Regions from separate parts of the Acetobacterium sp. MES1 genome, predicted to be linked through region 1. Evidence: riboswitches for the same ligand, from Rfam matches in the RefSeq annotation. Region 1 holds a riboswitch; each other region holds the start of a gene.
What was found. A riboswitch is a leader RNA that binds a small molecule or an ion and turns the genes downstream of it on or off. The one in region 1 is predicted to bind cobalamin.
Positions count from the first base shown of each region.

Region 2: linked by a shared signal. The riboswitch ahead of BI182_RS03500 (energy-coupling factor ABC transporter permease) and the one ahead of BI182_RS01785 (hypothetical protein) in region 1 are both predicted to bind cobalamin.
Region 3: linked by a shared signal. The riboswitch ahead of nikA (nickel ABC transporter substrate-binding protein) and the one ahead of BI182_RS01785 (hypothetical protein) in region 1 are both predicted to bind cobalamin.
Region 4: linked by a shared signal. The riboswitch ahead of BI182_RS07065 (ECF transporter S component) and the one ahead of BI182_RS01785 (hypothetical protein) in region 1 are both predicted to bind cobalamin.

Region 1 is NZ_MJUY01000006.1:76,282-84,454, forward strand. It holds gene BI182_RS01770 (energy-coupling factor ABC transporter permease) at 1-55, shown strand, start outside; gene BI182_RS01775 (energy-coupling factor ABC transporter substrate-binding protein) at 55-387, shown strand; gene BI182_RS01780 (EutP/PduV family microcompartment system protein) at 641-1,102, opposite strand; gene BI182_RS01785 (hypothetical protein) at 1,115-1,762, opposite strand; cobalamin riboswitch at 1,938-2,112, opposite strand; gene BI182_RS01790 (TOBE domain-containing protein) at 2,281-2,490, opposite strand; gene BI182_RS01795 (substrate-binding domain-containing protein) at 2,684-3,475, shown strand; gene BI182_RS01800 (ABC transporter permease) at 3,485-4,309, shown strand; gene BI182_RS01805 (ATP-binding cassette domain-containing protein) at 4,303-5,040, shown strand; gene BI182_RS01810 (heavy-metal-associated domain-containing protein) at 5,037-5,255, shown strand; gene modD (ModD protein) at 5,271-6,110, shown strand; gene BI182_RS01820 (C-GCAxxG-C-C family protein) at 6,296-6,814, shown strand; gene BI182_RS01825 (NifB/NifX family molybdenum-iron cluster-binding protein) at 6,842-7,213, shown strand; gene BI182_RS01830 (LIM domain-containing protein) at 7,369-7,743, opposite strand; gene BI182_RS01835 (C-GCAxxG-C-C family protein) at 8,005-8,173, shown strand, end outside.
Region 2 is NZ_MJUY01000011.1:42,650-50,822, forward strand. It holds gene BI182_RS03495 (putative bifunctional diguanylate cyclase/phosphodiesterase) at 128-2,164, opposite strand; cobalamin riboswitch at 2,363-2,540, shown strand; gene BI182_RS03500 (energy-coupling factor ABC transporter permease) at 2,725-3,471, shown strand; gene BI182_RS03505 (energy-coupling factor ABC transporter substrate-binding protein) at 3,449-3,748, shown strand; gene cbiQ (cobalt ECF transporter T component CbiQ) at 3,784-4,485, shown strand; gene BI182_RS03515 (energy-coupling factor ABC transporter ATP-binding protein) at 4,478-5,320, shown strand; gene hemA (glutamyl-tRNA reductase) at 5,295-6,587, shown strand; gene BI182_RS03525 (precorrin-2 dehydrogenase/sirohydrochlorin ferrochelatase family protein) at 6,565-7,149, shown strand; gene hemC (hydroxymethylbilane synthase) at 7,172-8,173, shown strand, end outside.
Region 3 is NZ_MJUY01000021.1:31,002-39,174, forward strand. It holds gene BI182_RS07780 (ABC transporter ATP-binding protein) at 1-344, opposite strand, end outside; gene BI182_RS07785 (ABC transporter ATP-binding protein) at 337-1,170, opposite strand; gene opp1C (nickel/cobalt ABC transporter permease) at 1,167-2,060, opposite strand; gene opp1B (nickel/cobalt ABC transporter permease) at 2,062-2,988, opposite strand; gene nikA (nickel ABC transporter substrate-binding protein) at 3,029-4,624, opposite strand; cobalamin riboswitch at 4,837-5,028, opposite strand; gene BI182_RS07805 (metal-sensing transcriptional repressor) at 5,218-5,553, opposite strand; gene BI182_RS07810 (ABC transporter ATP-binding protein) at 5,644-6,396, opposite strand; gene BI182_RS07815 (ABC transporter ATP-binding protein) at 6,403-7,185, opposite strand; gene nikC (nickel transporter permease) at 7,212-8,173, opposite strand, start outside.
Region 4 is NZ_MJUY01000017.1:31,278-39,450, reverse strand. It holds gene BI182_RS07080 (aminotransferase class IV) at 1-322, opposite strand, end outside; gene pabB (aminodeoxychorismate synthase component I) at 324-1,694, opposite strand; gene BI182_RS07070 (anthranilate synthase component II) at 1,688-2,275, opposite strand; cobalamin riboswitch at 2,530-2,698, shown strand; gene BI182_RS07065 (ECF transporter S component) at 2,814-3,347, shown strand; gene BI182_RS07060 (hypothetical protein) at 3,445-4,176, shown strand; gene BI182_RS07055 (FUSC family protein) at 4,291-4,902, opposite strand; gene BI182_RS07050 (prephenate dehydrogenase) at 5,078-5,971, opposite strand; gene aroF (3-deoxy-7-phosphoheptulonate synthase) at 5,971-6,981, opposite strand; gene BI182_RS07040 (O-acetylhomoserine aminocarboxypropyltransferase/cysteine synthase family protein) at 7,578-8,173, shown strand, end outside.

The sequences.
Region 1 (8,173 bases):
CTATGCGCAACCAGAACTTAATGATTTGGGATATCTTACCGGAGGTGTAAAATAATGACAGCAACAAGAAAAACGGTAATTGGTCTTTTAGTATTGGTGGTATTGATTGCTCTGGTGCCCCTGTTTATCCTGCAGGATGCGGAATTTGGCGGATCGGATGATGCCGGTAGTGGGGTGGTTTCAGAGATTACCGGAACCGAATATGAACCCTGGTTTACCCCTATTTTTGAAACGGCCATTAATGGTGAAATCCCCGGCGAAGTGGAAAGCTTGTTTTTCTGCATCCAAACCGGTATCGGTGTCGGTATTATTGCTTTTGTGATGGGTCGCTTTGTTGAACGCAAGAAGCAGGAAGAAGGCAAGACCGGCAAGAAAAAAACGAAATAGGTTCAGTTTAGCGGCAGATCCTTTTAAGAAACGAAAAATTAAATTAGGTTTTATTTGCGTGCGTCTATAAAAAAGCGCGTTATTTTCACAATGAAATTAACGCGCTTTTTTAAACGATATCAAGAAATCAGTGTCTTTGAATCGTTTGTGTTCAGGCAGAAAATACTATTTGGCTGGTCAAATAGGGATTTTGTCTGCCTGGGGTAATATCAGTGGGTAGCTTTATCATTCAAGTGATTGTGTGCTTTCTCACTTAGATTTCAAAAGTGACATATTTCTGAATAACCGCTTTAAGCTCAGTGATCCCTTCACCGGTGAGGGCACTGACCGGATGAATCTTATCCGGATGGATACCTGCATAAGTCAGGTAACGACGACTGCGTTTCAGATCGCTATGCCTGTGGTCGATCTTGGTGATGACCCCGATCACCGGGATGTTGTAGGTACAGACAAAATTGGGCGGAACCGAGTTTTGATGATCGGTACTGGAATTAATCAGGACGATCAGTCCGGCATCACAGGTCACATTGATGGCCTGGGGTCGAAAACAGGGTAGTTCAACAAATTCGCCGGGAGTGTCAATAAAATGGTCAGAATAACTGACCTGCTGAGTTTTGCCATAAGTGATCAATTCATTGGTCAGCCGTTGGAATAAGGTGGTTTTGCCACTGCCAATCCGACCGATCAGAGCGATGCGGTTTTTATTATTTGCCATAAAAATCCTCCGTTAGGCTGATTGGACAAAACGTGCTTCCCGGCCGATACAGGCATCGATGGGGCAGGTTTGACACTCGCAGTAATCCAATAAATCTTCAAAAAGAATGCCGGAAGAACTGTAAAGCGGGCGCATGGTGCTGTAGGGGGTTATTTCCATACCGATGCTTTTGGTGGTGTTACCAAAGGTATTGAAGATAATCTGATTGGCCTCAATCGACCAGTCCGGGATTAGTCCGGGATTGACCATCCCGATTTTATCAAAGCTTTGCTCCAGCTGGATCGTATTTTTCAGATATCGCATTGCTGAAGTCATAACGGGAAGTTTAAGCGAATTTAACAGATATTTTTCGGTCTGATTGAGGTTGGTTGGCATGTCGCCGATGGTCAACAGGTACAAAAACACCTTTTGGTTGTCCGACAAGAGATGTTTCAGGATCTTACTTTTATATACGTGGCCGCCGATCAGAATCGTGTTGCCGGTGGTTGTTTTGACCGAACATTCTTTGAGAATGGCCCGGGGTTTAAACCGTTGGCTTAAAATATTCGCAGCATGACTGTACTCTTCATAGGCAGAGGAATCCGCCTCAAGGGGCTTCTTTCCCAGCAATTTTTCAATATCTGTTCCAATGGGAATCTTTTTGATAACAACGTCTTTCATTTTTTTCCTCTTTTCTTGAGTGTTCAGTTTTTTTATTTCTGCAAAAAAAAATAAAAAAACCTTTTCAAAAAAAGGTTTACAAATGCGGGACTATTTCAGTGACGTCATTAATTAAAGGAGAACGTCATTTCGTTTTCTTCTCACATTTTGCAGCCTTCTTTGAAGCTTCAAACAGATGATGCGTTTACAAAAATATCCTGACTTGGAGGGACTCCCTGCACCCAGCCTTCTCGGTTTTCCCAATGACTGAATACGTCCATATTCTCCTTACAGTAGCAAAGAAACTGTCGCAGATTTTCACCGCGTTCCTTTTGTAAATGCTTTTCTATGCCAATAATAAACTAAAAATGGGTGTTAATCAAGTCTATTATTGTTTTTTTCAAGATGAAGGTAAAATACGTCCTTGGATTAGAGACAATAACTGACTTAAATACTATTTGCAAAGCCGGAGATCTCAGCTACGCTAAAACACAGAAACGGAATTGCTATCCGCTTCTGTGTTTTGAATTGAGATTCGTCTAGTCAACCATAACCATAACAGATGTTGCTTTGATGACCGCAGTTGCATCACCGCCGACGACTAATCCAAGATCTTTGATTGCCGCCATGGAAATTGTTGCTGAAATAATGTTGCCATTTCCAATATCAATTTTCACGATCCCGCTCACCGCACCATCTTCAATTGCAACAATTTTTCCTTTTAACTGGTTTCTCGCACTTAATTTCATCTTGACACCCCCTTTCTGACAAGGTAATCATTACTACCTTTTTAATTTTACCCATTTTAAGCCAGACAAAACGGTGTTAAACGGCGAAGCGCATTTAACCGAAATGATCTCTTGACATAAAAGAAGGGTATACAATATAATAACATTCATAACAAAACAAAACAATACTAAGTGAATCAAAAGGAGAAGTTGAGTGAAACGTAGCGGAAAATGGTTAGCGATTTTATTGGTAATGGGAACACTACTCGGTTTGGTGTCGGGTTGTGGTAGTAATTCAAGTCAGGCCGAAGAAAAGGTTGATACGACAAAAAGTCTTGATGGTCAAACACTGTTTGTATACTGCGGAGCCGGGATGACCAAACCCTTTGGTGAGATTGCCGATCAGTTTAAAGCAGAAACCGGTTGTGACATCCAGGTGGTTTATGCCAATGCCGCTCAAAGCCAGAATCAGATTCAGACAACTGGCGAAGGTGATTTGTTTATTGCTGGCTCGGCTGATGAGCTCAAACCGGTTCAGGATAAGGTAATCGAAAGCATCGATCTGGTTAAACACATTCCGGTGCTGGCGGTAAAAAGCGGCAATCCGCTGGGCATCACTGGCTTAAACGACTTAACCGGGGCCGGGGTCGAAGTCGTGTTGGGGGATAGTGAAGCGACACCGATTGGTAAGATCGCCAATAAGGCCTTAACCGACCTGGGCATTTTAAACAATGTGAATGTCGTCGCCCGGGCCGCAACCGCCCCGGAAATAGCCAATGCCCTGTCGGTGGACGAATGCAATGCAATTATTGTCTGGAAAGAAAATGTGCCAGCCAATGCTGAAATTGTCAATACCCCAGACCTCAATGCCTATGTAAAAACAGTTCCGGCAGCCAAATTAAGCAGCAGTGCCAATACAGAAGCGCTGGCGGCGTTTATGACCTATCTGGATTCAGATCCGGTTAAGACGATTTGGGAAAAAAATGGTTACGAAGTACTCAACTAAACTGTTGGTATGAGAGGGAAAATATCGACCTTTGATTTTTTTGAAATCCTAACCATTATTATTACCTTTATTGTCATTATCTTTACGACGGCGTTGATATTGGCAATTGTACTTAAAGGGATACCCTATTTAGGGGCAGCGTTTTATTCGGATGAAGTACGGTTTTCCATCAGGCTAAGCTTATATACCGCCAGTATTGCGACGCTTATTTGTATGTTGCTGGCGATACCGACCGCTTATGCATTGACCCGAACCGTATTTCCGTTTAAAAAAATATGTCAAATAATAATTGAACTGCCGCTGTCGATGCCCTATCTCGTTTTGGGGCTTAGTTTATTGATTATTTTCTCCTCGGATTTTGGGAAAGCTTTAAAAGAACTGGGGTTTAAAGTCGTATTTGATAAAAATGGGATTATTATCGCCCAGACAGTTGTCAATTTACCGTTTGCCATTCGCTTTATTCGCACGGCATTTGAAGAAGTTGATGAGCGGCTGGAATTTATCTCCGGTAGTCTGGGAGCGACAAAGTGGGAGCGCTTTATCACCATTACCCTGCCCCTCGCCCGAAATGGTATTCTTTCAACGATTATTCTGACATGGTCGAGAGCCTTAGGCGAGTTTGGCGCGACCCTGATGCTAGTCGGTGCGACGCGGATGAAAACCGAAACATTGACGACATCGATATATTTGAATCTGGCGACTGGTGATACTGGAGCCTCGATGGCTTCGGCGACAGTGATTCTGATCATTTCGCTGTTGTCTCTGTTTCTGACAAATTGGATCGGTCGAAAAAATAAGCAAGAAAGCCGGATGAAGGATGTGAACAGATGGTAAATACAATGGTTGAAATCAACAATTATTCTGTCCAATTGGGAAAATTCAAGTTGAATCAGATCAACTTAAACATCGGTGCGAAAGAGATCTTTGCGGTTTTAGGCAGAACCGGGTCGGGCAAGACCGTTTTGCTTGAATCGGTCGCAGGATTTTATCGGAAATTTTCCGGAAAAGTAATGATTCAGGGGATCCCCGTCATCGATGTACCGCTGGAAAAGCGAAATATCGGATTTGTCTATCAGGACTTTGGTTTGTTTCCCCATATGACTGTTTTTGATAATATTACCTATGGCTTAAAAATCCGCAAGATGGACAAAGGCGTTCAAAAAGAAAGGGTCGATAAAATGGCGGAAATATTATCAATCGGCCATATTCTTAAACAGTATCCCGGAACCTTAAGTGGCGGCGAACGACAGCGAACAGCACTGGCTCGGGCTTTGATTTTAAACCCGCAGCTGCTTTTGATGGATGAACCCTTTTCATCTCTGGATCCGGCAACTAAAGAAAACATGTATGATCAGATTAATAAAATTCATGACATTTTCGGGTGTACGATTCTATTTGTGACTCACGATTTCAATGAAGCTCAGCGCATGGCGGATCGAATCGGCATTATGGTCAATGGTGAATTAAAAGCTATCAGAAAAAGTACCGACTTATTCGAGCGGTGTCAGGATGAAGAAATCAATCAGTTTTTGGGCAGGAATTATGAAGGGAGTGTTCAAACATGAAAGAACAGATATTTGCGGTAGACGGGATTATGTGCCCCAAATGTGTCAAGAAAATTACGGACGTATTACTACAAAAAAATGGTATTAGTCAGGTTGGGGTCAGCGATGATTACCAGTCCGTTACAATTCTATTTGACGAGCAGCGGATCATCAACGATACTATCAAAGATAGCATCGAAACAATCGAAGGCAAAGCATTCAAAATAATCACCTGAAACGGAGGAAAAAAGATGTCATTTATATCAATCAACGAGATTGACCAGTTAATTAATGAGGACGTTCCCTATATTGATTTGACCAGCTGGGTTTTGGGGGTCAGGGAACAGCCGGGAAAAATTGCTTATTTTACCCGGGAAGATGCGGTTGTCTGTGGCACCGAAGAAGTCAGTTCGGTCTTTGAGCGCTTACATATCAAAACAGAATCGATGGTGGCTTCAGGGCAGAAAGTCAGTGCCGGTGACGAACTGATTACCGGCACGGGACGGGCCGAAGATTTACATAAAGCCTGGAAGGTGGGTCAGAATATTCTTGATAATTGTTCGGGAATTGCCACCAAAACCCGAAAAATGGTGGATATGGCCAAGAGTGTCAGTCCGAACACAGCGATCTTGACAACCCGGAAGGGATTTCCCGGAACCAAGGCATTGGCGATCAAGTCGATTATGTCCGGCGGGGCCATGCCTCACCGCTTGGGTTTATCGGAAACGATTCTTATTTTTAAACAGCATCTGAATTTTATTGGCGGGTTTGATGGTCTGCTAAAAAAAATGCCGGAGCTCAAAGCGGAATGCTGTGAAAAGAAAATTATTGTCGAAGCCACCACTTTGTCCCAGGCAATTGATCTTTGCCAGGCCGGGGTAGATGGAATCCAGTTTGATAAGCTGACGGTCGAAGATCTGAGCGCAGCGGTTAAGCAGTTGCGCAGTGAATTTCCTGGCGTTGTGCTGCTGGCAGCGGGCGGCATCAATGAGACGAATATTTCCGCTTATGCCAGCACCCAGGTCAATGGTATTGTGACAACCTGTCTCTACAGTGCCAAACCCATTGACGTTGGAGTTAAGATCGGTTAATAGCTTCATTTTAAGATACAAGCATGGTGACTTGTATCTTTTTTGGTTAAGCGACTGTTTCGGATGGATATCGATTTAATCATTTGCATTATTGACATATGCTATTTATAGCTTATAATATTGTATAAGTAGAATTGATTATTCACACAGTGTGAAAAAATTAAGAAAAGAGCGGTGAAACGAAGATGGAAGATAATAAGAGTCAATTGGTCAATGACTATGCGATCGAGAATTTCAAAAGTGGCTTAAATTGTGCAGAAAGTGTATATGATGCGTTATTACGTGCGGGCGTTTTAGATGTTCCCCGGGAAACGATTGCGATGTGTACCGGTTTTGGCGGCGGCATTGGACTTGTCGGTGAAACCTGTGGTGCCTTATCAGCTGCCGTAATGGCAAACAGTGCGGTCTATGGCCGCAAGGATCCCTGGAGCATCGATGCTGAGATTCGTGGACCGGAAGTCGGACAAAAATATTACCGACGGTATAACAATCTGGTCAGAGAATTTTGTGAAAATAATGGTTGTACAACCTGTCGCGATATCTGTGAGCCATTTGAAGATTGGAATGGAAAAGACCGTCGGGTGCACTGTATGAAAATGGTGGGAGAAACCGCTCAATTAGCGTACAAATATCTGCAAATTCCGCAAAATGAAGCCTTCGAGATGCCATATGGCGAAAAAATGAGTGATAACAACAAAAAATGAGTACTAGAAAAGGAGGACGTCGCAAAAATGTATTTAGCGATATCGATGGACGGTAAAACGCTGGAAAATAATGTTTCGCAGCAGTTTGAGACGGGGAAGTATTTATTGGTGGTCGATACTACGAATTTAAGTGTGAGTGCAATTGAAAACTGCCAAGGTTTTTCGGCAGAAAGCTTGGCGCAAAAAGTTATTGATCTTAATTGTGAAGGGATTATCACCGGAGCAATCAGTGATCCGCAGGCCTTTGAGATCCTGGCTGATGCCTGTATTACCCGTTTTCTGGGGTCTGGCAAGACGGGCATGGAAGCCCTTGATTTAATGAAGAAACGTGACCTAAAGCTCATCAGAAACATTGAAGGTACCGATGGTTGTGGTGGCGATCATGACCATCACCATTAAACAATAGCTTATCACAGAAAAAACCCTAAAATATAGGGTTTTTTCTGCGTATAAGGATGATTTAATTACTATCCTTAAAGCCGGATTTCGAGCAATCCGGTCAGCGGATCGCTTATTCGAAATCCGCACCGCAAAAAGATGGGGCTCTAAAATAATCAGGCTTCCCAAACAACAAAATAAACCCCATCCGCTCGCTTTTGCCCCTTGGCCAGCTCGAGATGTCGCAGGACGGACATATTGGTGCTGATTTCATCCGGCGTTAAGCCAAATTTTTCGACGCATTGCGGCATGGTTACACCACCGCAATCTTTCATAAATAAGTAGAGATTCTTTTGCGGATCGGTTAAACCGTCAATGCCGGTCTGGCCGGAATTTTTGCGATCGAGTTTGGCACTGTGAACGGCACTGGGGTCGCAGGTCTGGGTCACCTTATGTTGGCCCATGGCACAATCATCGCAAAAAATCTTTCCTTTGACTTCATAAACATCATCGTCTTCAAGACTGATTCCACAACTAAAACATGTTTGCATAGCTACTCTCCCTGGCATTTCTAAAAATTCTGGTTATTGTAACATACTGATCAAAATAAAAATAATTTTAATCGACAGCCTGATTAACTATATCATATCATTTTTGCGGCGGCCTTGCTATAGCATTGAATAATTTTATCATGATGAGAAATCACGGCGGTAGTTATTGACATATGTTTATTATGGCATATAATACTTATAAACAGCGGAATACAGCGTTGATCGAAGATCATTGTTAAGGTGAGAAAGGACATATTTGAAATGGAAAAAGAGAAGCGACAAGCTGAGTTGATCGGGGCAAAATCACATCAAAATTTAAATACAGGACATAGCAAGTTGGCAAAGGATTTATTCCGACAGGGATATAATTGTTCTCAAGCTGTTTTGCTGGCGTTTAGCGATGAATGTGGCCTGGACTTTGAAACGGCCG
Region 2 (8,173 bases), on a different contig from region 1:
CAATTGTTACATCATGTTGTGACCTAGGGGTCAGACCCTACGCATCGGGGCGGACATGGCAGAGCCTGTCCGATCCCGCAGCGAACAACAGATTAACAATTGGTCGGTACGGTAGTTTGTGCGTTTCCTATTTCAGGGGATTTTTTTGAAGTAGTGCTTCCATGTCTTTAACGCTCATGGGTTTGCCAAACATAAAGCCCTGAATGCAATCGCAGTTGTTGGCTTTTAAATAGTCCAGTTGGGTGCTGTTTTCAATACCTTCGGCAACAATGTGGGCATCCAGGTTATGACCAAGTGAAATGATATCGCCGACAATGCGGATTGAGGAATCCTGATCGGAGAGATCATCAATAAAGGATTTGTCAATTTTTAAGGTGTCAATCGGCAGCCGCCTTAGATAGCTCAGGGACGAAAACCCGGTGCCAAAATCATCCAGGGAAATTCGGACATTTAACGCTTTGATTTCATTGAGCATGTCAATGGTTTCTTCGATGTTATCGATAAAGAGGGATTCGGTAATTTCCAGTTCCAACTGCCTGGGATCCATGCTGGTTTCGGAAAGAACGTTTTTAACCGTGTCGACAAAGTTTTTGTCCCGCATTTGCACCGCCGAGACATTCACCGAGACGCAGAGATTCTGATCAAAACGCATATCCAGTTCCTTGAATTTATGACAGGCGGTCAGAAGCACCCAGTGGCCGATGCCGATGATCAGCCCCATTTCTTCAGCCAGGGGGATAAAGTTCATCGGAGCAACCCGGCCATAGTGGGGGGAGTCCCAGCGGATCAGGGCTTCAAAGCCGCGGATGCGATGATCCTCGGCATTAAACTGAGGCTGATACTCAATGAAAAATTCCTTATTCTCATAGGCTTTCAAGAGCAGGGATTCCATTTGAATCTTATTAAGAATTTCTTCTTTCATGTCCGGTCTGAAAAATTGAATGTTATTGCGGCCCAGCTCTTTGGCCTTGTACATTGAGGTATCGGCACTGTTAAGCAGCTCAATGGGATCCTTGCCATCCTGCGGGAAGACCGAGATACCGAAGCTGGCACTGACTTTAAATTCTGAGCAGCTGGTTTTGATTTTATCACATAGTTCATTGCGCAGGCTTTCCACGTAGTTGTAAGCAGCATCTTCTTTGATATTCCGCTGAATGATCAGGGCAAATTCATCGCCGCCCAATCGGCCAAGTAAATCATCTTCATGAACGAGCTCCTTCAAACGCTTGGCAGTATACCTTAAATAGTCGTCACCATAGAGATGGCCCATGGTATCATTGATTTTTTTAAAATTATCCAGATCGATAAAGACAATAAAAAAGGATGCCTTTTCATTTTCGGAAAGATTAACGAGCAGATGCAAGCGTTCCAGAATCATTTTGCGATTAGGGAGCTCGGTCAGACCATCGTAATACGCCAGAAAATGGAGCCGTTCTTCGTTCTTCCTTATTTCTTCATTGAAGGCCTGAAGTTCCTGATTCTGAACGGTCAGTGTCTTTTTGGTAAGGATTAGTTTTTTGTAGAGCCGGGCAATTTTTTCTTTTTGCGAAGTAACCGCATTCAGACGAACCACGGCTTTATCATAGCGATTCAAATTCAGATAAAAAGTTGCTGAAGCCAGGCAGAAAATAAAGCAGAACAGCAGATTTTGAATTAAAAAATAAACCGGGCTAAAAAGAAATCCGTCAACTGGCAACAAAAAGGTGACATACAAGCCGCAGACAAAGGTGGTTATGGCAATGTAATAAAGCATCGTTATTTTTAATCGCATCAGTGAAAGGATAATCATCACAAACGAAACAGACCATACTGCCGGACCGATAATCTGGTAGTATTGGACGACGATAAAAGCCAGAGTGATGGATTGGGTGAGTGAAACGAGATGATCAAATAAATTGATGGCCAATTCTTTTCGGGAAATGAATTCAAAGCTTAGCCCCAGCAATAAAAATATCCCGCTGTTTAACAGTACCTCAAATAAATTGCCGTCCCAAAAAAAGTACACAACAATGATATTGGCCAGGGCGCCCAAAAATAAAAGGGGCGACGCCCACATACAGGTGATTAGATTTTGATAATATAATATTTGGGCAGGATCATCTTCGGCATTTAATAAATCGAACACAACCGGTATGGTTCGCTTGAATTTAATGTTGTTCATCATACCACCTCTTTACCATTAAAGAATTACAAATATGCTGCTCTATTGTATCATTTTTGGGATCTGATTGCGAGTGATAGAACGCTAACTAAAAAATTATCTGCAGTGATTTCAGGAAAGCCGTTTTTTAGCCTTAAGGCATCTAAAAAAACCTGTACTTTTGTCATATCCATGTTATAATATAAACACAATTAAATAAGAAATGTAAAAAATCATTTAGGATGAAAATTTCATTGAGGGAATCTGGTTAGAATCCAGAACGATCCGGTCACTGTAATTAGTTATGTCTCCTTAATATGTCACTGGGCACGTATTGTCTGGGAAGGCAAGGGGAATAAACGCTATAAGTCAGGAAACCTACTAAAATGATGTACTAAAGTGTCCTTCCAGGGAAAAGGGAAGTTAGTAACATTAACAAAAGTTGGTTCTTTGGCGTTTAGTTATCGAATTGATGAATACGTATAATGATGAAACCTTTTTTCCCATCGTAATGTGGGTAAAAGGTTTTTTTTTCGGAAAGGTTTTTTCAAGAGGTTATAAAAATATGGAGGTTGATCGTTAAGATGAAAAAAGCAAAAAGAACCATGACCGTTGCCGGTATTGTGTTTTTTATGGTCGTTCTGGCATCACAGCCAGTCAACGCCATGCATATCATGGAAGGGTTTCTGCCGATTGGCTGGGCAGTCTTCTGGTGGATATGTTCCCTACCGTTTATCGCATTTGGATTATATCAGGTGGGAAAAATATTTAAAGATAAACCCGAACAAAAAGTGCTGTTAGCCATTGCCACGGCGTTCACCTTTGCTTTATCAGCGTTTAAACTTCCTTCGGTAACTGGCAGCTCTTCACATATGACCGGGATTGGTTTGGGTGCCATTGTACTGGGTCCCTTTGCCACTGTAGTGGTTGGTACCATTGCGCTATTGTTTCAGGCGCTGCTGTTGGCTCATGGCGGACTGACAACCCTGGGCGCCAATGCCTTTTCAATGGCAATTGTGGGATCTTTTGTGGCTTATGGGATTTACAAAGGTTTGTCAAAACTCAACGTGCCGAAGGCCTTAACCGTTTTTCTGGCGGCGTGTTTAGCCGATCTGGCAACCTATGTAACCACTTCCATCCAGTTGGGCCTGGCTTTCCCGGATCCGGTTGGCGGGATTGCCGCTTCAATGGTTAAGTTTTTAAGTATCTTTGCGATTACCCAGATACCGCTGGCCATTATCGAAGGTATTTTAACCGTCCTGGTAGTTAATGCTATTTACCAATATAAAGAAAAGGGGATTATTTCCAATGAAACTCTCACTGATAACTAAAGTTATTCTGGTTTTGCTGATTGGCGCCCTGATTGTTATCCCTCAGATTGCTTTGCCGGACGCTGAATTTTCGGGAGCCGATGATGCCGCCGGAACAGCTATCACCACAATCGATGAAAATTATGTGCCCTGGTTTGAAAGTTTGTTTGATCCCGGCGATCTGGAAGAAAACCTATTTCATTTCCAACAGCTGCTAGGCGTCGGCGGACTGGGAATCTGCTTTTTCTATCTTTATAAAAAATCGAAAAAAAATGAAAAGGCTGATAAATCAGCTTAGCCAAATATTAACAGCATCTTTAGAAGGAGACGGACATGATTGATCGTTTTGCCCATACCAATAAACTCAGTAATGCCAATCCTACTGTCAAAGTAGTGGTTTCATTGGTCATGCTCCTGTCAGTCTTTTTTATCAATCAACCCCTGTATATGGCAGGGGTTTTTGGTGTTATGGTGGGTTGTACCCTGCTGTGGGCAAAAATTCCGGTACGGATTTATCTACATACCTTGATTTTTGATTCGCTCTTTGTTATTCCCGGAGCCCTGGCGTTATTGTTTACGATCTCAAAAGGTGGCGGCGATTATTTATGGGCCGTTAACTTTTCCCAGTTCACCATCGGCATCACCACCACCAATCTGGTGCTGGCCAGTCTGGTTTTTTGCCGAGCTATGGCTGGTGTTTCCTGTATGCTTTTTTTAATTTACACCACCCCGGTAATGCAGATCGCCGGAGTCATGAAAAAAGCTCACATCAGTAATACGTTTTTAGAAATATTTATTTTAACCTACCGCTTCATCTTTGATTACTGGGACAAAATAAAACTGATGGCAACTGCGCAGGAACTGCGGTTTGGCTACCGTAATGTAAGAGTTGCACTCCAATCCATCGCAATGATGTTAAGCAATTTATTTCTCATGGCCATCCAGAGCTACGAGGAAATGACAAAAACCCTGGAGCTGAAGCAATACCAGGGAGACTTTCATGTAAGCTATCGGAAAGGTCTTAAAAATGATTAAAACAGAAAATTTAACCTATCAATATCCAGATGGCACCATCGCTCTCAAGGGGGTGTCGATTGACGGCAGCCGGGGCAATTGCATCGCCCTGATCGGCGAAAACGGGGCCGGCAAATCGACCCTGATGTCGGCCTTGATTGGGCTACTCAAGCCGACCGGGGGAACCGTTTTTTTTAAGGATCAACCTTTATCCTATCAGAAAAAAAAACTTTATGAATTTCGCAAATCGATTGGGCTGGTCATCCAGGAATCGGATAAGCAGGTCTTTTATTCCGGCATTTATGACGATGTGGCCTTTGCCCTGCGAAACATGGGCATGGCAGCGGAGCAAATCGATCAGCGGGTGCAGGCGGCCATGGAAGCGACTGGTATCACGCAGTTGGCTGACCGACCGGTTCACTATCTGAGTTATGGACAAAAGAAACGGGTGGCCATGGCCGGGGTGTTAGCCGTCGAGCCGGAGATCATCCTGATGGATGAACCGACCCTGGGGCTGGATCCCAAAAGCAAGGCCGGGGTTAAAGCGATTATTGAAGGCGCTTTGGCCAAAGGCATCAAGATTATTTTATCCAGCCATGATATGGATTTTATTTATGAATTTTGTGATTATACTTATGTGCTCCATCATGGCGGGGTACTGGTCGAAGGTGAAACCACCGACGTTTTTAAAAACACCGAAGCCCTGGAAACGGCCAGTCTGGAACAGGCGACGATGACTCGCCTGGAACAGTGTCTGGGGATTAAAGGGTTTCGCAGTATTGCCGCTCTGGAAGAAGCGATCAGGAATCAGAAAAAGGAGGTTCAAACGGATGAAACTGGTAGTAGCGGGCATTAATCATAAGGATACACCTTTAGAAATTCGGGAGAAAGGGGCTTTTCTCCATCGCACCCTGAATGAAGCGATCCGGACCCTTTTAGGTGAGCCGGATATCGCCGAGGTGATCATTCTGTCGACCTGCAACCGCAGCGAGATCTATGTGTCAACCCGCCACCCTGAAGCAGCTGGAAAGATCTTAACCGATTTTTATCTCAGCGAAAAATCAGCAGAACTGGCGCCCTATCTGTTTGTCAAAAAAGAGCGGGAAGCGATGGTTCATCTCTATGAGGTGGTCACCGGTCTCGACTCGATGATTCTGGGTGAGGACCAGATCCTTGGCCAGGTCAAGGATGCGCTGGAAAAATCTCAGGCAATTAAAGGCTGTGGCAAATACCTGACAAAAATGTTTCGCGAAGCGATCACTTTTACTAAAAAAGTAAAAACCGATTATAAAATTTCCGAAACCCCCTTATCTTTAAGTTCAACCGCAGTGAAGCATATCAAGCGGGAGTATCCTAATGATTATGGCGATAAAAAAATACTGATCATCGGTTCGGGAAAAATGGGCGTGCTGGCACTGCGCTATATGAAGGCCGAGGGCTTTCAGAATCCCTACATGACCAACCGGACCTTTCATAATATGGATCAGTGCGAAGCGATTCATGAAAACGTCCAAACGATCCACTATGAAAACCGCTATGCGATTATTCCTGAAATGGATGTGATTATTACCGCCACCGCATCACCCCATGTTGTTTTAAAGGCCGATGAAATGAAGCCGCTCCATAAACCGCTGACAGTGATCGATCTGGCGCTGCCCCGGGATGTCGAAGAAGCCGTTGGCAATTTGCCGATGGTTACGCTGCTGACCATTGATGATTTTAAAAACATCATGGATGAAAAGATGGCCTATCGGGTCAAAGTCGCCGAAAAAATAGCAGCCGAAATTCAGGATGAAATCGATGGACTGTTGTCCTGGGTGACGCACGCCAAGGTCGACAACATGGTCCGGGATTTAAACGAAACCTCCCGGCAACTGGCCGAGGAAACGATTGAGAACCTTTGCGGAAAATTAAACCTGACCGAAAAAGAAGAAGTCTATCTGGCCAAGGTAATCCGCTCTAAATTTAGGGAAATGGTGATGCCGCCGATTAAACAGCTGAAGTCGCTGGAATGCGAAGAGGAAATTATTGGCATTGAAAAAACCGTGACCTACCTGTTCCCGGGTATTCAGGACAAAAAAACATTGGCAGATCAACAAAATGATGACACCGCTGTTATTTAATTTAAAAAATAAAAAGGCCCTGGTGGTCGGCGGCGGGAAGGTGGCCGCCAGACGGATTGTCATCTTATTGGAAAACGGCATGCAGGTGATCGCTGTGAGTCCGGATTTTTCTGAGGGGATTATTAAAACAGAGAACAATCAGCTGACCCTGATTTATGCCAGCTATCACAAAGATCAGTTGGCTGACATTGATCTGGCGGTGGCGGCAACCGATAATCGTGCCTTGAATGGGCAGATCAAAAAGGACTGTCAAGCCCAAAAAATCTGGTGTAACCGGGTCGACGATCCCGATGATTCGGATTTCATTTTTCCCAGCGTCATTCGCCGGGGGGACTTAACCCTGTCGGTCTGTACCGAAGGGGCAAGTCCCTTCTTAACGAAGCAGATTGTTGCTGAGTTGGCCGAGCACTATGATGACAGCTACACCGAAAAAACCGCCTTATTGCGATTGCTGCGCCAGGCAGTTTTAGCTGGCGATGGGTCGCCGAACGAAAAAGCCGCAGAACTAAAAGCCTTGTCCCGATGTTCCAATGCGGAACTCAGGTCAAAACTAGGAAAATAACTGACAATTGGAGATAGGATAAATGAATATAAAAGTTGGAACACGGGGCAGTACCCTGGCCCGCACCCAAAGCCAGTGGCTGATTGATGTACTGGCGAAAGCCCATCCGCAGGTAAACTTTGAAATGGTGATTATTAAAACTAAAGGTGATCTGGTTCAGGATAAACCGCTTGATAAAATTGGCGACAAGGGCTTGTTTACCAAGGAGTTAGAAGATGCGCTACTATCCGGTGAGATCGATATGGCCATCCACAGTATGAAGGATATGCCGTCAAAGCTGCCGGAAGGCCTGGTCTTAACGGTGCCACCGGTTCGGGAGGATCCCCGGGATGTCCTGTTGACACCCCATCGGATTACTGCCCTGGATGAGTTGCCCAAGGGTGCTGTGGTGGCCACCGGCAGCAAGCGGCGAATTGCTCAGCTGCAGAAACTGCGGCCGGATGTGGAAATTGTGGGTATTCGTGGTAACATCGACACCCGAATCCGCAAAATGCAGGAGCAGCAATTGGATGGCATCATTCTGGCGGCAGCCGGGTTAAAACGGATTGGCCGCTTGGAAGACTCAGCCTACCAGACCGTGACCTTACCGGAGAATAGCTTTATCCCGGCACCGGCCCAGGGCATCCTGGCGGTGGAAGTTCGGGAAGGCAATCAGATGGTTAACGAACTGATGGCTGCCATCAGCGATCAAAACACCATCATTCAGATGGAAGCGGAACGAAGTTTTTTAAATGCCTTAAACGGGAGTTGTCATATTCCGGTGGGCGCATTTTGCGAAATAGAAGCAGCGGAAATTACAGTATACGGATTGTATGGTCTGGAAGATGGGAGTCGGGTGGTGACCCGATCCATAAAAGGTGCACCTGAGGAGGCAGAAAATTTGGGAAAACAATTAGCTAAAGCATGTTATCAGGCAGTGCATGAAAAACCGGGAAAGGTCTATCTGGCCGGAGGCGGTTGCGGCGATCCCGGCCTACTGACCGTTAAAGCCAAGGATATTCTAACTAAAGCTGATGTGGTGGTT
Region 3 (8,173 bases), on a different contig from region 1:
GCACAAAGCGGTTCAGCTATTGCTTCTGTTACGGTGTAGCGGGGATTGACCGAAGCGGTATAATCCTGGAATACCACCGACATTTTTCCCTTATTATTTTTAAGCCACTGTCTGACTGGCAGCCCTTCAAATAAAATACTGCCTTTCTCCGGCTTTTCCAGCCCCATCACCAGCCGGGCCAGGGTGCTTTTGCCACTGCCGCTTTCACCAATCAGGCCAACACAGGAGCCAGCAGTGATGCTTAAATTAACACCATTGAGGATTTTATTCCGGGCTCCCTTAAAATTTGTTCCTACCTGCAGATAGCTTTTTTCCAAATCCTTTATTTCCAGCAGATTAGCCATGGTGGTCTCCTTTTTTCATCGCCCTCTGAAAAGCGTGTGTCAATTCCAGTCGGGTATCAATCAGATATCGGGTGTAAGCATGCCGGGGATTTTTAAAAATGTCAACAGCGTCGCCATATTCCACCGCTACCCCATCTTTCATCACCAGTAGTTGATCGGAAAGATGCTTAACCACCCCCAGATCATGGGAAATAAAAATCAGGGCGGTGCCAATTTTCTGGCGGATGATTAAAAACTCCTCCACAACCTGTCCCTGATTAATCGAATCCAGGGCGGTGGTCGGCTCATCGGCAATAATCAACTCCGGCTCCATTGCCAGGGCGGTGGCAATCATGCAACGCTGCAGCATCCCGCCGGATAATTGGTGGGAATACTTTTTTATTACCTGATCCGGTTCCCGAATATTCATCACCGCCAGGGCCTCTTTCGCCAGGTTCATACTCTGCTTTTTTGTTAGCCCCTTATTCTCGACAAAGGTTTCGGCCATCTGATCGCCGATTCTGGTGATCGGATCAAAGGCCGACATGGCATCCTGGAGAATCATGGCAATCTGTTTTCCGCGGATTTCCCGCAGGGTATCTTCGTTTTGTCTGAGCAAATCAATGGCTTCACCGGACGTTTTAAAAACGGCCTTTCCCTGGTGTTTTAACCAGGGGTTGGTGATTCCCAACAGGGCCCGGGTGATCATCGATTTACCACTGCCACTTTCCCCGACAATTCCCAGACAAGAGTTTTTGGCCACTGAAAAACTGATATCATGAATGATTTCATCCTGATCCCGCGAATCAGTTACCCGCAAATTATTCACCTCAAGAATTACACTCATTCGATCACCGCCTTTTTGCGCCCAAACATCGCCCCAAACAATGATCGCCTGGTTTTAAAGACCTTGTCGATCTTGGGATTCATCGCTTCCTGAATACTGTCACCCAAAAAATTAAAGGCTGCCACCACCATAAAAATCGCCACGCCCGGCGCCAGCATCTGGCCAGGATTGGTGGTCATCACATTTTTGGCTTCGTTGAGCATCATCCCCCACTCGGCGGTGGGCGGCTGCACCCCCAGTCCCAGAAAGGACAGGGCTGATATATTGAGAATTGTTCCTGCGGTATCCAGTGTCGCCAGCACCGCAATCTCCCCCAGCGCTCCAACCAACAGATGTTTTCTGATGATGTGTCCGGTTGAACAGCCGGATACCTTGGCAAATCGGATATAGTTACTATCCATAAACTGAATGATGATTGCCCGGATCATCCGCACATACCAGGCCCATTTGGCAATCACCGTGGCCAGAACAATATTGGCGATTCCGGTTCCGAGGATTCCCACAATGGCCAGAATCAGCACCTCACTGGGAAAAGACAGCATGATATCACAAATCCGCATTATCACATCATCAAGCCGGCCCCGGAAATAACCGGCAAGCACCCCCAGCACCGTGCCGATTAAAATCGTTACCGCCATGGTCAGGAGCGAGACCAGAATGGTGACCCGGCCACCATATAAAATCCGGGAAAAGACGTCCCGACCCAGTTGATCGGTTCCAAACCAATGAGCCAGCGACGGCCCCTGAAATTTATTGATAATGTTCTGGGCAGTCGGATCATAGGGCGCAACCAGGGGTGCCAGAACAGCTAGCAGAATCACCGTCCCCAGAAAAAAGCTGACAGACATTGCCAGGCTATCTTTACGGAAACGTTTAAAAAAACCGACCATCTCAGGCCTCCCTTCTGCGGGGATCAATCCAGACCGATCCCATATCGACCAGCAAATTACAAAAAACAAACAACACCGCCATAATCAGGACATAGGCTTGAATCATCGGAAAGTCCCGATTAAAAATAGCGGTCACACAAAGCCTACCGATACCCGGCCAGGCAAAAATATTTTCAATTACCACGGTTCCAGCAATCAACTTCGGAATTGACATCCCCAAAGCGGTTAGCGAAGTTTGCAGTGAGTTTTTAAAAACATGCCGGGTGATGGTCTTCTCTGATAGACCCCGAACCCGGCCATACAGCACATAATTTTCCCGCTTGTTCTGAATCATAGTGTTGCGGATCAGCCGGACATAGGTGGAAATATACCCCAGCGCCAGGGTTACTGCCGGTAAAATGACAGCACCGGGAGCCGTCATCCCGCTGGTTGGCAACCACTTGAGCTTAACGGCAAATAGCCACATCAGGAGTATCCCGGCCCAAAAACCGGGGATAGCGGTTCCCACAAAGACAATCCCCCGTAAGGCCTTATCTCTAAGGCTATCTTCCTTTACCGCACATAAAACCCCAACCCCCACTGAAACAACCACAATGATCAATAAGGATACCCCAGCCAGATAGAGCGTTGGCGGCAGAGCCTTGGCAATTTCCTGTGCTACCGGTTTATTATTGACATAACTGTGACCAAAATCACCCTGTAGGGCATTGCCCAGCCAGGTAGCGTAGCGGGTTAAGAAGGGATCATCGAGACCGAGTTGCTCCCGCATCTGGGCGACATTTTCAGCCGTTGGGGTGATCTCATTGACCCGGATTGCCACCTCAGCGGGATCACTGGGGCTTAAATTAATCAGTATAAAGGCAAAAAAGGAGATTCCGATCAAAATCGGAATCATCCACAGGAGCCTTTTGACGAAGTATTGCTTCATGGTCTTACTCCCTTTTTTTTTGGATAATCAAAATTGGTGGTCAATTGGAAAAGTACATTTTTTCGAAGGGGATTTCATATTGCGAATCGTTAAAGCTTACCCCTTCAAGTCCCTTGATTCCCACTGCCTTGGTTTTTGAATAGGAAATCGGGACATAGACATACTGATCATTAATATAAGTCAGTACCTCTTTATACATGTCGGCCCGCTTGCTATCGTCTGATTCGATCATAATCTTCGTGATGGTTTCATCCAGCCACTGCTTTTTTTCCAGACCAACCTGAGCCTGATAATCTCCATGAGCGGGAATTCGCCATGATGAAACATAGGATTGGGGATCATAAGGGGTTCCCCATGACAGCGAATACTGCAGATCAAAATCGCCGGTTTTCTGACGATCCAGGAAGGCCTGTTTTTCTTCCCCGAGAATATTCATCTTGATGCCTACGGCTGCCAGATCGGCCTGAATGGAGGTGGCAATGGTACCTTCCTGGGCGTTCTTGGAATTATAGGAAAGGGTAATCTCACATTTCTGACCATCCTTTTCCCGAATCCCATCACTTCCTGGTTTCCAACCGGCTTCATCGAGTAGTTGTTTGGCTTTATCCTGATTATAGGTGATGGTTTTAAAATCGATATCACAGTAGGGAACATCTTTAGACAGTAGCGTATCGGCCTGATCCTCCGAGTTATTTAAAATTCCCTGAATGATGTTTTCCTTGTTTACGGCATATTCAATGGCTTCTCGAACTTTAATATCTTTGGTAATCGGTGAATTACTATTGATAAGAATCGCTCGTGAAGCGACCGGCTCACTTATATAGGTTTTGTAGGCTCCTTCATCTTCCAACTTCTTATAGGAATCCAGATCAACCTGATCACCATCGGCTCCGAAAAGTAAATCGACCTCGCCGTTTTGCAACGCTAACAGAATCGTCTGGGAATCTGGCATGACCTTCCAGTTAATGGTTTTAATTTTAGTTTTGTCACCCCAGTAAGTTTCATTCTGCGTAAAGGTGGCATACTGATTGTCGACATGCTCCGATAAGACCCAGGGGCCGGTCCCGATATAGCCGCTAACCCCTTCTTTGGTGGTGCCATTGACAAAACAGTTGGGCGAAATAAAGCGGAAGGGTCGGGTCAGTCCCAACTCCACCAGGGTTGGATAGTAGGGATGCTTTAAGACCAGTTTGAAGGTGTGGTCATCGACCACCACATTTTCTTTAATCTCATTAACCATGTCCAGCCAGGAATGGCGTTCCGCATTACCAAGAATGGCATCCATGTTCAGCTTGACTGCGGCAGCATTAAACGGCGCACCATCGGTAAAGGTGACCCCTTTTCTTAAATGAAAGGTGTATTCCAGTCCATCTGCTGAAATTTCCCAGCTTTCAGCCAGAGCTGGCTTCACTTCTCCGCCTTCATTCTTGGTCAGGCCTTCAAACACCATGTTCTGGGCTGACATTTCACCCGAGTACAAATGCGGGTTGATATCCCGAATATCCTTGGTGCAGGCATAATTTAACGCTTCTTTAGTCGACACATCACTTTTAGCGGACGCTCCTGAGCAACCGGCAAACATTCCGGCACACAACACGGCAGTCATTACCACCGCTAAACCCTTTTTTAATTTCATTTTCTTTTTCTCCTCAAAAAATACTTATTTATTTGATTTGCTCGGCTTTTACCATTGCACATTCTGGTAAAGAAACCCCGCTCTATCACAATGTAAGACTTCACTGTGGCAATATTGATGCTTTTTTCCATAAAAAAACCTCACCATCTCCAAAAAGATAGTGAGGTCGCAAAAAGCCTGCAAAAAAAACACCTCCTCTATCGCACGTAGAGTCTGAGTAATTAAAGCAGGCAGGTCTTCTGGCTCAAGCGTCAACATTACCTCCTGCCTTCCCATTTCTGGTGGCATTCCTGGAGGAACTCTTCTTTTACAGCGGCGGGACCGCGGGGGACTTTCACCCCTCTTCCCTTTTCACCGGCCTGTAACCCTTCGTTACTGCCGGCACCTGTTTTATTAATATTTAATTCGTTGTCGGTGTTTTAAAAAACACTAAAAAACAGAAACAATGCCACAATCAGGTGTCTTTCATTGTTTCTGTTTGCCATTTTAACATGCTTAAACCACCTATGCAAGTCTCTTTTGTGGAAATGATATTCTGTTTTGGAATATCGTTCCATGCCAGTCGCGTTTTACCCGGTTTTTAGCCACAGCCATTATTTCATAAAGCGGTCAATTGCTTTTCTGAGTTCTTCCAAAGCCTTTTCGTCGTTATTTTCCACCGCATCAACGATACAATGCTCAATATGATCCTGTAAAATTATTTTACCGACGTTATTAATGGCTGACTTCACCGCCGACAACTGGATCAGCACCTCGGTACAGTCTCTTCCCGATTCGACCATTTTTTTCACCGATTCAAGATGACCCGCAGCCCGGGAAAGGCGATTCAACACGGATTTGGTTTGGGTATGTTCATGATGATGGTGATGATCTCCGCTGTGGCCCGCATCATGTCCAGCATCCTCCCATTCGCCCTGATGTTTATGCATCTCCGTTCACCTCATTTTCTATATCTGTTTAACCCATTATAACAGATATAGAAAAAGGACACCACCCAAGGGGAGATGCCCTTTCATATTTTACAGAATCGAATCGATCAGTTTTTTTGTATAGGCTTCCCGGGGATTGGCAATCACCTCATCCGGGGTACCGGCTTCCACCACCCGCCCCTGATGCATTACCAGCACCCGGTCGCAGCATTGCTGCACCAGGGCCAGATCATGACAGATCATCAGTTGCGACATCCCCTGATCTTTTCGCAATTGTGTTAGGAGTGCCATAATCTGAGACTGGACGGTTACATCCAGGGCGCTGGTCGCTTCATCACAGATGAGCAGTTGGGGTTGCCGGGCAAGTGCCCGGGCAATTGAGGCCCGCTGACACTCGCCACCGCTGACCTCACTGGGATAACGGCTAACAAATTCCGGGCCAAGGCCGCAGATTTCCAGATAGTCAATGGCTTTATTTTTAGCCTCCCGACGCCCCATACCCTGATTGATCAGCCCTTCCATGACACTTTCCCCCAGCCGAATCCGGGGATTAAAGGAATCCACCGGCATCTGAAAGACCATCTGAACCAGATGGTAAAGCCGTTTCAGTTCTTTTCCCTTAGGGTTTTTAAGTGTTTTGCCATCCAGAACAATCTCACCGCCATCCAACGATTCCAGTCCGGTGATCAGCTTGGCAACCGTGCTTTTACCGCTGCCGCTTTCGCCCACCAGGGCCAGACATTCGCCTTTTTCGACATGGAAGCTAATCTCATCAACCGCACAAATGGTGGTTTTTCCTTTGGTATAGGTTTTTTTTAAATTGTTGACTGCTAAAATCGTCATCACATTTCACCTTTTTATCCGGGGCATGGCCGCAATCAGCTGGCGGGTGTAATCCTGCTGAGGATGATCAATGACCTCCCGGGCTTTGCCATATTCAACCAGCTTACCCTTGCACATCACCGCCACGGTATCGGCCATAAATGACACCACCCCAATATTATGGGTCACCACCACAATTCCGGTTCCAAATGCTTCCCGCATCGCCATCAGTTCCCGGACCACCTGGGCCTGGACGGTGACGTCCAGCGCCGAGGTCGGCTCATCGGCAAAGAGCAGCTCCGGTTCCAGCAGCATTGCCATGACAATCCCGACCCGTTGATTCATCCCGCCGGATAATTCAAAGGGATAGCTCTTTAAAATCCGCTCAGTGTCATATAAATGAATCTTCTTAAACAGAGCTGTGGCTTTTTCCCGAACCAGCCGGCGGTCACTGATGCCATGCTGGGCCATGGTTTCATAAAGCTGCTCGCCAATGGTCCGGATTGGACACAGGGCACCGCCACAGTTCTGAAAAATCATCCCCATTTCTGGTCCCCGCAGCATCCGCAATGCTTCATCATCAAGATCAAGAACCGGCTTCCCCTTATATACGATCTCGCCCCGATTGACCAATCCATCCGGGCCCAGAAGACCCATGGCCGCCTTGATCAGGGTGCTTTTGCCACTGCCGGACTCGCCGACAATCCCGAGGATTTCACCCGGTTGCATGGTTAAGTTGATCCCCCGAACCATCGGCTCCCCATCATAGGATATTTCAACATTTTTAAATTCCAGTAATGGTTGTTGCATAAACCCTCTCTTCTGATCGGGACGACTTATTCGTTAATGTCCAGATCGGCTGTGATTTCATAATAGTCTGATGGGTGAGCGGTAAAGCCGGTTACCCCCTTTTTCATCACAAAAGACATTTTTAAATGAGAGGCGTAGATATAAGCATTGTCATCAAGAACTTGCTGGGCAATTGAAACCGCCAGCGTTGCCCGTTTTTCGGTGTCAAATTCGCTTCGCAGCTGCGCAACCAGGGCTTCCACCTTGTCGCTATGGTAATGTCCCCGGTTGTAGTCAGAATTATCAACCACATGGGTGGTGAAATAATACTGGGGATCTCCGGTGGGCGCAGTTACAAAGGCGTTGGCAAAAACATCATAATCGCCGGCTTTCAAAAAATCCTTGTAGGAATCGGTGGCGTTGACCTGTACATCAATCCCGGCTTGTTTATAGGTGGCCTGAACCGATTCGGCCAGTAGCGGCAACTCCTGACGGGAGGTGTAGGTCAGCCACTTGATCGATAATTTCTGGCCATTTTTTTCCCGTATCCCATCACCATCAGAATCAATCCAGCCTGCTGCTTCCAGCACTTTTTTGGCGCCGTCGATGTCATAACCGGTGTCCTTAACCACATCGCCGCCAAATGTAAAGTTAGCCGGGAAGGGACCGACTGCTGGCGTTCCATTGCCCTTTAACAGCACCGTGGTAAAACCGTCCTTATCCATGCTCATGGCCATGGCTTTACGAACGGCATCGTCTTTAATCACCGCTGAATCATAGTTTAGAGCAGCCTGGTAAACCCGGGAAGTGTTGGTGGAACTGATGGTAAAGTCATCATTATTTTGAAACAGTTCCAGACTGGCATAGGGCAGACCTTGGGCCGCATCAATTTCGCCACTTTGCAGAGCCATGGTTAAGGTATCGCCATCGACAATACTCTTGATATTTACCTTTCCAACCTTTGGCTTTCCACCCCAATAGTCATTGTTGGCTTCCAGATTGATTTCGG
Region 4 (8,173 bases), on a different contig from region 1:
CATAATGGTTTTCCCGGGCCGTGATCAGCAGGTTATCCGCTTTTACGCCCTTACTGAGAGTAACCCTTAGGCCACCCCGAATCATCGCATTTTTGTCAATAATCTGCTGACACTCGCTTCGGATCTGATCAGGATTAATGGTCAACTTCAGGCCCAACACCAGGGCACTCTGTTTGAACCGTTCCATGTGATCCTCAAAGAAAACCAGCCTGCCCTGGGCTACGTTGATGGTTTCAAACACCCCATAGCCATAAAGAAAGCCCTGATCCAGCGGCATCTGCGGTTTTTTTGAAATTTCCCCGTTATAACTGACGTAGTCCATTTTAATACCGTTTCAATGCATCCATCAGGGCACGACCCTTATCGAAGGTTTCCTGATACTCGGACTCGTTGTCGGAATCCCAGACGATTCCGCCGCCGACCTGAAAATAGCCTTTGCCATCCTTACAGACAATCGTGCGGATGACGATGTTCAGATCCAGATCACCGTTAAAACCAATATAGCCAATCGAACCGGTATAAATGTTTCGCTGGGTCGGCTCCAATTCATCAATAATCTCCATCGCCCGAATCTTTGGTGCCCCGGTAATTGAACCACCAGGGAAGGTCGCCTTGACACAGTCAATGGCATCCAATTCGTCCTTCAGTTCGGCCGTCACTGTGGAGACCAGGTGAAAAACGGTCTGATATTCTTCCAGCTTAAACAATTCCGGTACCTTGACGGTGCCGGTTTTGGCAATTTTACCGAGATCATTCCGTTCCAGATCGACAATCATCAATAGCTCGGCTTTGTCCTTTTCACTGTTGACCAGGGTCTCACGATTGGCCGCATCTTCTTCCGGGGTTTTGCCCCGGGGCATGGTGCCCTTGATCGGTCGGGTTTCAATGTTTTTTCCCTGAACCAGAATAAAACGCTCCGGCGAACTGGAGACAATCTGACCGACCCCAAAATCAATATAGCTGGCAAAGGGAGCCGGGTTGATTTTTCTAAGTTCACTGTATAATTCCAATGGGCTTAACTGTAAATCAGCATTAAAGCGCTGAGTCAGATTGGTCTGGTAAATATCTCCAGCTAAAATATATTCATGCACCGCATCCAGGGCTTTTAGATATTCCGGTTTGGTAAAATTACCCCGGAATTCCAGATTTTCATTGATTTTAAAGTCCGAACGAATGGCGACCTTGGGATCACCGGCAAATCGAGCGGCTAAGCGGCTGACAATATCGGCTTCGTTTTCTTCAATCCCCAGAGCCGCCGCATAGGTTTTTTCTTCTTTATGATCGATAATCACAATGCCATCGTAAAAGCCCATAAAACAATCCGGGACATTAACATCATCCACTGCCGTCCGGGGGAAGGCTTCCAGATGATGACAAAGATCATAGCCAAAATACCCGCCCGCCCCGCCAATAAACGGAAACGGCGATGAATAATCCATTTTATACTGTTTTAATAGTTTTTGCAGTTCATCAAAAGGATCGCCAGTAACCGTTTTCGTCTCCGTCTTGGTTTTAATGGTGATGTCATTATCCTTGCTGGTAAAGACCAGCAGCGGATCCCCGCCGATAAATGAATAACGTCCCAAGCTGTCCGGGTCTCTCCCGCTGTCGAGGAAGAAACTGTAGGGCTCATCCTTAAATAAAAGATAGCTTTCAAAACTTGTTAGGTCGGTTTTTATTTCTTGTATTAGCATCGCACACCATTTTCTTTTGTCGCTTGAAAAAAGTTATCCAGTAATTCCATGCCCATTTCGGTGAGAATCGCTTCAGGATGAAACTGCACCCCTTCGATATGATAATCCTTATGGCGCATCCCCATAATCTCATTTTGATCGGTTCTGGCGGTAATCTCAAAAAAATCGGGAATATCCCGGTTTTCCACCACCAGAGAATGGTAGCGCGTCACCTTCAGGGGATTATTAAGACCGTCAAAGACTCCGACATTGTCATGGGCAATGGCATGAACCTTGCCATGCACTGGCTCCAGCGCTTTGGTAATCGTACAGCCAAAGGCCTGACCAATGATCTGATGTCCCAGACAAATTCCCAGAATCGGGATTTGTCCCTTAAAACGGTGAACCACATCCAGACAGATGCCGGATTCGTTGGGCGTACATGGCCCCGGTGATAAAACAATCATCGACGGTGCCATCGCAGCAATCTCGTCGAGAGTGATCTTATCATTTCTTTTTACGATCACCGTTTCATTGAGTCCCTCCAGATACTGGACTAAATTATAGGTGAAAGAATCATAGTTGTCGATCATTAGAATCAATTTTTATACCTCATAGTATTAATCATTTTGAGCTGTATTGTATCATACTCCAAGGGTTTTAGACAATGAATTATAGCTGGAATATTTGGCGATAATTTTCGGTTGGTCCGGTTTTTTCGGGTTTGATTTACACCAGAATTTACCCCCAATCCTGGAATTCTTCATTCCCGCTTTGCTTTTTTGCTTGTATTGATTATTAGTCCCGGTCAATTTTAATTTGACAAGCCAATCCCGGATATGCTATTATGCTTCCATGTAAATAAAGCTTTTTTGGTGCCTTGTAAAAGGAGAATAGGGAAACAGGTTAAAATCCTGTAGGGACCCACCACTGTATCGTTGGAGCACTTGTCATCACCACCTCACGGGAAGGGACAAGATGCGATGAAACGGACTCAGGAGACCTGCCAAAAATGATTCCATTTGGACGACGGTAAAGTTCACATCTGTATTGGATGTGGGCTTTTTTGTTTGGCACCGGAATCGGTTCGTCTTTTCTTTGGCCATCAAATGCTTTATAATAAAAATCAAGGAGTTCGTTATGAAAATCAACACCCGACAATTAGTTTTTATGGCACTTTTAATTGCCCTTTCTTTTGTAGGCGCCCAGTTAAAAGTTTTTGGCACCATTGCCTTTGATTCACTACCGGCTTTTTTAGGCACCCTGCTGATGGGCCCTGTGGCGGGCGCAATTATTGCGATTATTGGTCATCTTTTAACCGCCCTTACCTCGGGATTCCCGATGACCCTACCGGTTCACCTGGCCATTGGCCTGGGAATGGGGTTAATCATGGTAGCCACCTGGTATACTTATGTTTTTGTTAAAAAGGCCAGTAGCGAAATTGTCGCTCTGATTGTCAGCGTTATCGTTGCCGCCGTCTGTAACGGCCCGATCCTTTTGTTACTGTGTTCGCCGCTACTGATTCCAATGTTAACCTGGCCTGGAGTTATCGCAATGATGTTTCCCCTGGCGCTGGTCGGCGGCATCAACGCTCTGATTGCCGCTCTGATCTTTAAAGCCTTACCACTGTCAGTTAAAAATCAGGTCGCTTCGGTAACCTCAACCCAGGTTTAACTGGCTAGTGTTTACCCTACTGCCGCTATTACCAAATGACTCACCAAGCCCAGGACACTTTCACTATTAGCAAACCAATCCCCCAAAGGAGGATCTGATGAAAACTTATCAATATCGTGACCTGTCGGTCCTTGAGCTTCCCGATACCCTCCTGGTCACGGCCTGTGACAGCAGTGGTGGTGTCGGAGAGAAGCCCGGGGACGAATTGTGTGTTCCTACAAAATATATTTCGATTTTTGCCGCCCGGGTCTGTCTTTTTGAGCTGCTATCCTGCGGCACCGAGATTATCAGTCTTTCCAACACCATCGTCGGTGAAATGGAGCCCACTGGCGCTGCCCTGATCCAGGGAATTAAGGAAGAACTGGCGCGGGCTGGCATCGGGGAACTACCCATTAACGGTTCAACTGAAGAAAATTTCAAAACCTGTATGACCGGCTTTGGCATTTTTGTTGTGGGCATCGCCAAGCGATTACGAATCACCCCCTCTGCACCCGGGGATTTAGTGATCTGCATTGGCAAACCCAAATTCGGGGCCGCTCTTGTTCTCGAAGGTGATCCGGAAATCGCCGATTATCAGGATCTTAAAACCTTAACCGAAAATCCCGCTGTTAATGAGATTGTCCCCTGCGGCTCCAAGGGAATTTTATACGAAGCCACCAATCTTGCCGCCATTCATCAGTACCAATTTGAAGCGATGCCCAATAATCTGAATGTAGTGGATTCTGCCGGTCCGGCCACCACCGTAATTGCCAGTATCAAACCTTTTGCCTTACCCGAACTGGCGGCGGTCTTCAACGCAAAACTGACGGTAATCGGTCATCTTAAATAATTTTTTTTACTAAAAAAAGACCACCTGGTATTCGGGTGGTCTCTTTTTTAAGGGGAGGGGTAATTATATTTTAGTTTGTCCAGACGTCACAAAAATCCAGAATAAACGTAAAACCTATGGTTTGAATAGCATATACAAAAAACTTGATACTTTAAACTTCTGATGGTCATTACCCGGTTTTTCTGCCTCGGTGACCAGCTCTTTTTCTGTTTCTGATCCCTCATCAGCTGACTTTTCGTCGCATTCCGGAACCTTGATAAAACGATTGATTAAAAACGCCACAATGATCCCAAATGCTGTTTCCAGCAGCCTTAACATTGCCAGCATGTAGCTGCCAGCGTCCTGGGGATAGGTGGTCATGACACTGAGAAACATCACACAGGTAATAACAATGGCACCTGCTTTATGAAAATTATTACATAGATAGATCAGTAACATAATACCCAGCGGAATAATAGCCACATAGGCAAATTCATAAGGAATTAAGTTAGCGGCAAAAATGCCCAGCAGTCCCGCTGCTCCACCAAAGATGGTTCCCAATATCCGATTCCAACCAGTTTCGATGGAATTTTCAATGCTCGGCCCCATGGTAAGCACCGCTGCAATTGCAGCAAACAGTGGATTAAACTCCGGTCCCATTATTGCAAATACCACCACACAGATGAATACTGCCAGCACCGTTTTTATGTTTCTCATACCAAGGGATGGCAGATGACATAATTTCATGATCTTTTTGCTCCAATTATTTATTTAACTTTTACCCTCTTCGTTTTGTTCCCACTAAAAATTATGATTTCAAATGTTTCTTTACCTAGAGTATACTCCCATATTCAATTAAGTCAATAGCGTAATCATTTTCAGGCTGATGTAATAGTTTTCACAGCGCATCTCTTAAGCAAACTCACAGATTTTTTAAGCTTTTCGCCGCCCGAATCTCCCCCATGGCAATGCGTTTTTCCCGAACTGATTGAAGTCGATCAATCAATTCTTCCTTTTCATCCAAACGGATCATGTCTTTCATGGCAGCCAGGCTGGTCTCAAATTTCTCAATCTGATCAAGCAAATTTTTACGGTTGCACATAAACAATTCCGTCCACATGGGGGCATTGATCATGGCAATCCGGGTCAGATCACCAAAGCTGCCGCCCTCAAAATCAGTAATCGACAGATCATCCTCACAATCAACCAGGGCCGCCGCAATCACATGGCAAAGCTGGGAGGTGAAGGCTATTTTCTGGTCGTGAATTTCGGTGGTGGTTTCAACAATATGATTAAAACCCAGATCCGTAACAATGTCCCGGATCAACCCAATATTCTCCGGCTGATTGGAGGGTAAGGGGGTCAAAATATAATTCCGGTTCTTAAAGATCCGATCATCGGCCCCGCCGAAGCCTTCTTTTTCACTGCCCGCCATCGGGTGTCCGGGAATATAATCGATATCTTTGCGCAACAGATTGCCGAGGTTTTTAAAGACCACTTCTTTGACCCCGATAATATCCGTGACAATCGCCCCCGGCTTGAAGTCTTCCATGTACAGGGCTAAAAAAGCCAGGGTGTCCATTGGGGTCAGGCAGATAAACACCAGATCGCATTGGGGCAGCATTTTTTGAAGCCCCGCTGAGTCCCAGACCCCTTGATCAATCACGCCCTGATCCAAGGCCTTTTTAATCACCGACGGGTTTAAATCATAAGCCCAGATTTCTCGGGGCCCCTGCTTCCTGAGTCCCATGGCCAAAGCCCCACCCATCAGACCCAGGCCGATAAAGCCAACGATGGAATCTTCACGTTTTTTCATTACATCACCTTGTTCTCAAATTCGGCGTATTTTTTGACCGTGATCATAATTTTATGGAATTGTTCCGGGGTAATCGACTGTTCGCCGTCACACAGGGCTTCTTCCGGATTGTTATGAACCTCAATCATCACCCCATCGGCACCGGCAGCGATGGCGGCCTTGGTCAATGCTTCAACCGTCCAGGACAGCCCGGTGGCATGACTGGGGTCAATAATAATCGGTAAGTGACTCTTTTGCTTGAGCACCGGAATACAGCTGATGTCCAGGGTATTTCGGGTGGCGGTTTCAAAGGTGCGAATGCCCCGTTCACAGAGAATGACCTTATCATTGCCCTCCTTCATGATGTATTCAGCCGACATCAGGAATTCCTGCATCGTCGATGACATCCCCCGTTTAAGCAGGATCGGCTTGTCAATTTTTCCCAATTCCCGGAGCAAATCAAAATTCTGCATGTTTCTGGCACCTACCTGAATAATATCGACATCTTCAAAAGCTTGCAAATGCTCCAGCGACATCAGTTCGCTAACAATTGGCAATCCGGTTTCTTTTCTGGCGATCTTAAGTAACTCTAGCCCTTCATATCCCAACCCCTGAAACGCATAGGGTGATGTTCGTGGCTTGAAAGCTCCGCCCCGCAGAAAAGTAGCTCCGGAAGCTTTGACACTTCTGGCAATCGCTACAACCTGTTCTTCGCTCTCCACCGAACAGGGGCCAGCCATCACACTGATTGTCCCTTCACCGATTTTTCGGCCCTTAACGTTAATGATGGTGTCATCGGGATGAAAGAGACGATTGGCTTTCTTATAGGGTTCCTGAACTCTGAGTACATTTTCTACAATACGGTTTGAACGGATTTTTTCCACATCTGCCAAGGTTGTATCCCCTACTATTCCTAGAATGGTGTGATCCACACCTTTTGAGTAATGAATGTTTAACCCCTGTGTTTCAATCATCTTGATTAACCTCTGAATATCTTCTTCTTTGGTGTTGGGTTTAACAACTATTATCATTTTCTTCCTCCATTAATTTACGAACTGATCACTTGGCCCCATTTTTATCTTCTGTGCACCGAAGACCACCAGAAAGCGCCTTTCTGATTTCTGGTGATTCGCAGTCAGCGTCCAAATTGCCAGCATGATCTTTGGCCTTTGACTTGCGAAAAAAAAGGAGACTTCCTAAGAAGCCTCCTAAAAATCAACTTTTACTCAATACACCGGTATCGCTAAAAATTTCTCATGGGTTGGGATTCTCAAAGGAACTTAATTGATTGTACGCAAAATAACCAAAGCTAAAAAACCAATAGCTTTGGGTGTTAACGTAATAATATTCATTTAAGTTTCTTCTTAACTCTGCCATGATATTCCTCTCAGGACACCTTACAACAAAGAAAATGAACTTTTCCACAACCTTGTTGACCTGTAACGTGTATTTTGGTTTATTATAGACCTAATTTTTATCAATGTCAAATAAATAGTGATTAAAAACGTGTTAATTTTTCATTCTTTGCTTTACATATTGACAAGATCTGGTTATTTATGTTATATTGCTTATAATTCCTACTGGAATGATATGTAATTTATTAATAATGATATAAGGAGATACGATTATGAAGGATACCCGAAAATTTGAAACGCTCCAACTCCATGGCGGTCAAAGCCCTGATCCCACCACCCATGCGGTGGCGGTTCCCATTTATCAGACCACCTCTTATGTTTTTGACAACAGCGAACACGCCCAAAGGCTATTTGGCCTGGAAGAACCGGGCAATATCTATACCCGGATTATGAATCCCACCACCAGTGTGCTAGAAGAACGGATGGCGCTTTTAGAAGGCGGCGTCGGTGCCCTGGCCTTTGCTTCCGGCTCGGCAGCCATTACTGCCACCATTCTCAATATCGCCGGTAGCGGAGATGAACTGGTGGCCGCATCCACCCTTTATGGTGGTACCTATAATCTCTTAAGCGCCACCCTGCCCCGGCTCGGTATTACAACAACCTTTGTTAACCCGGATGACCCTGAGAATTTCCGCACTGCCATCAATGAAAATACCAAGGCCATCTATATCGAATCACTGGGGAATCCGGCTATTAATATTGTTGATGTCAAAGCCGTGGCCCAAATCGCCCACGATAACGGGTTGCCACTGATTGTTGACAACACCTTTGCCACCCCCTACTTATTTAGGCCACTGGATTTTGGTGC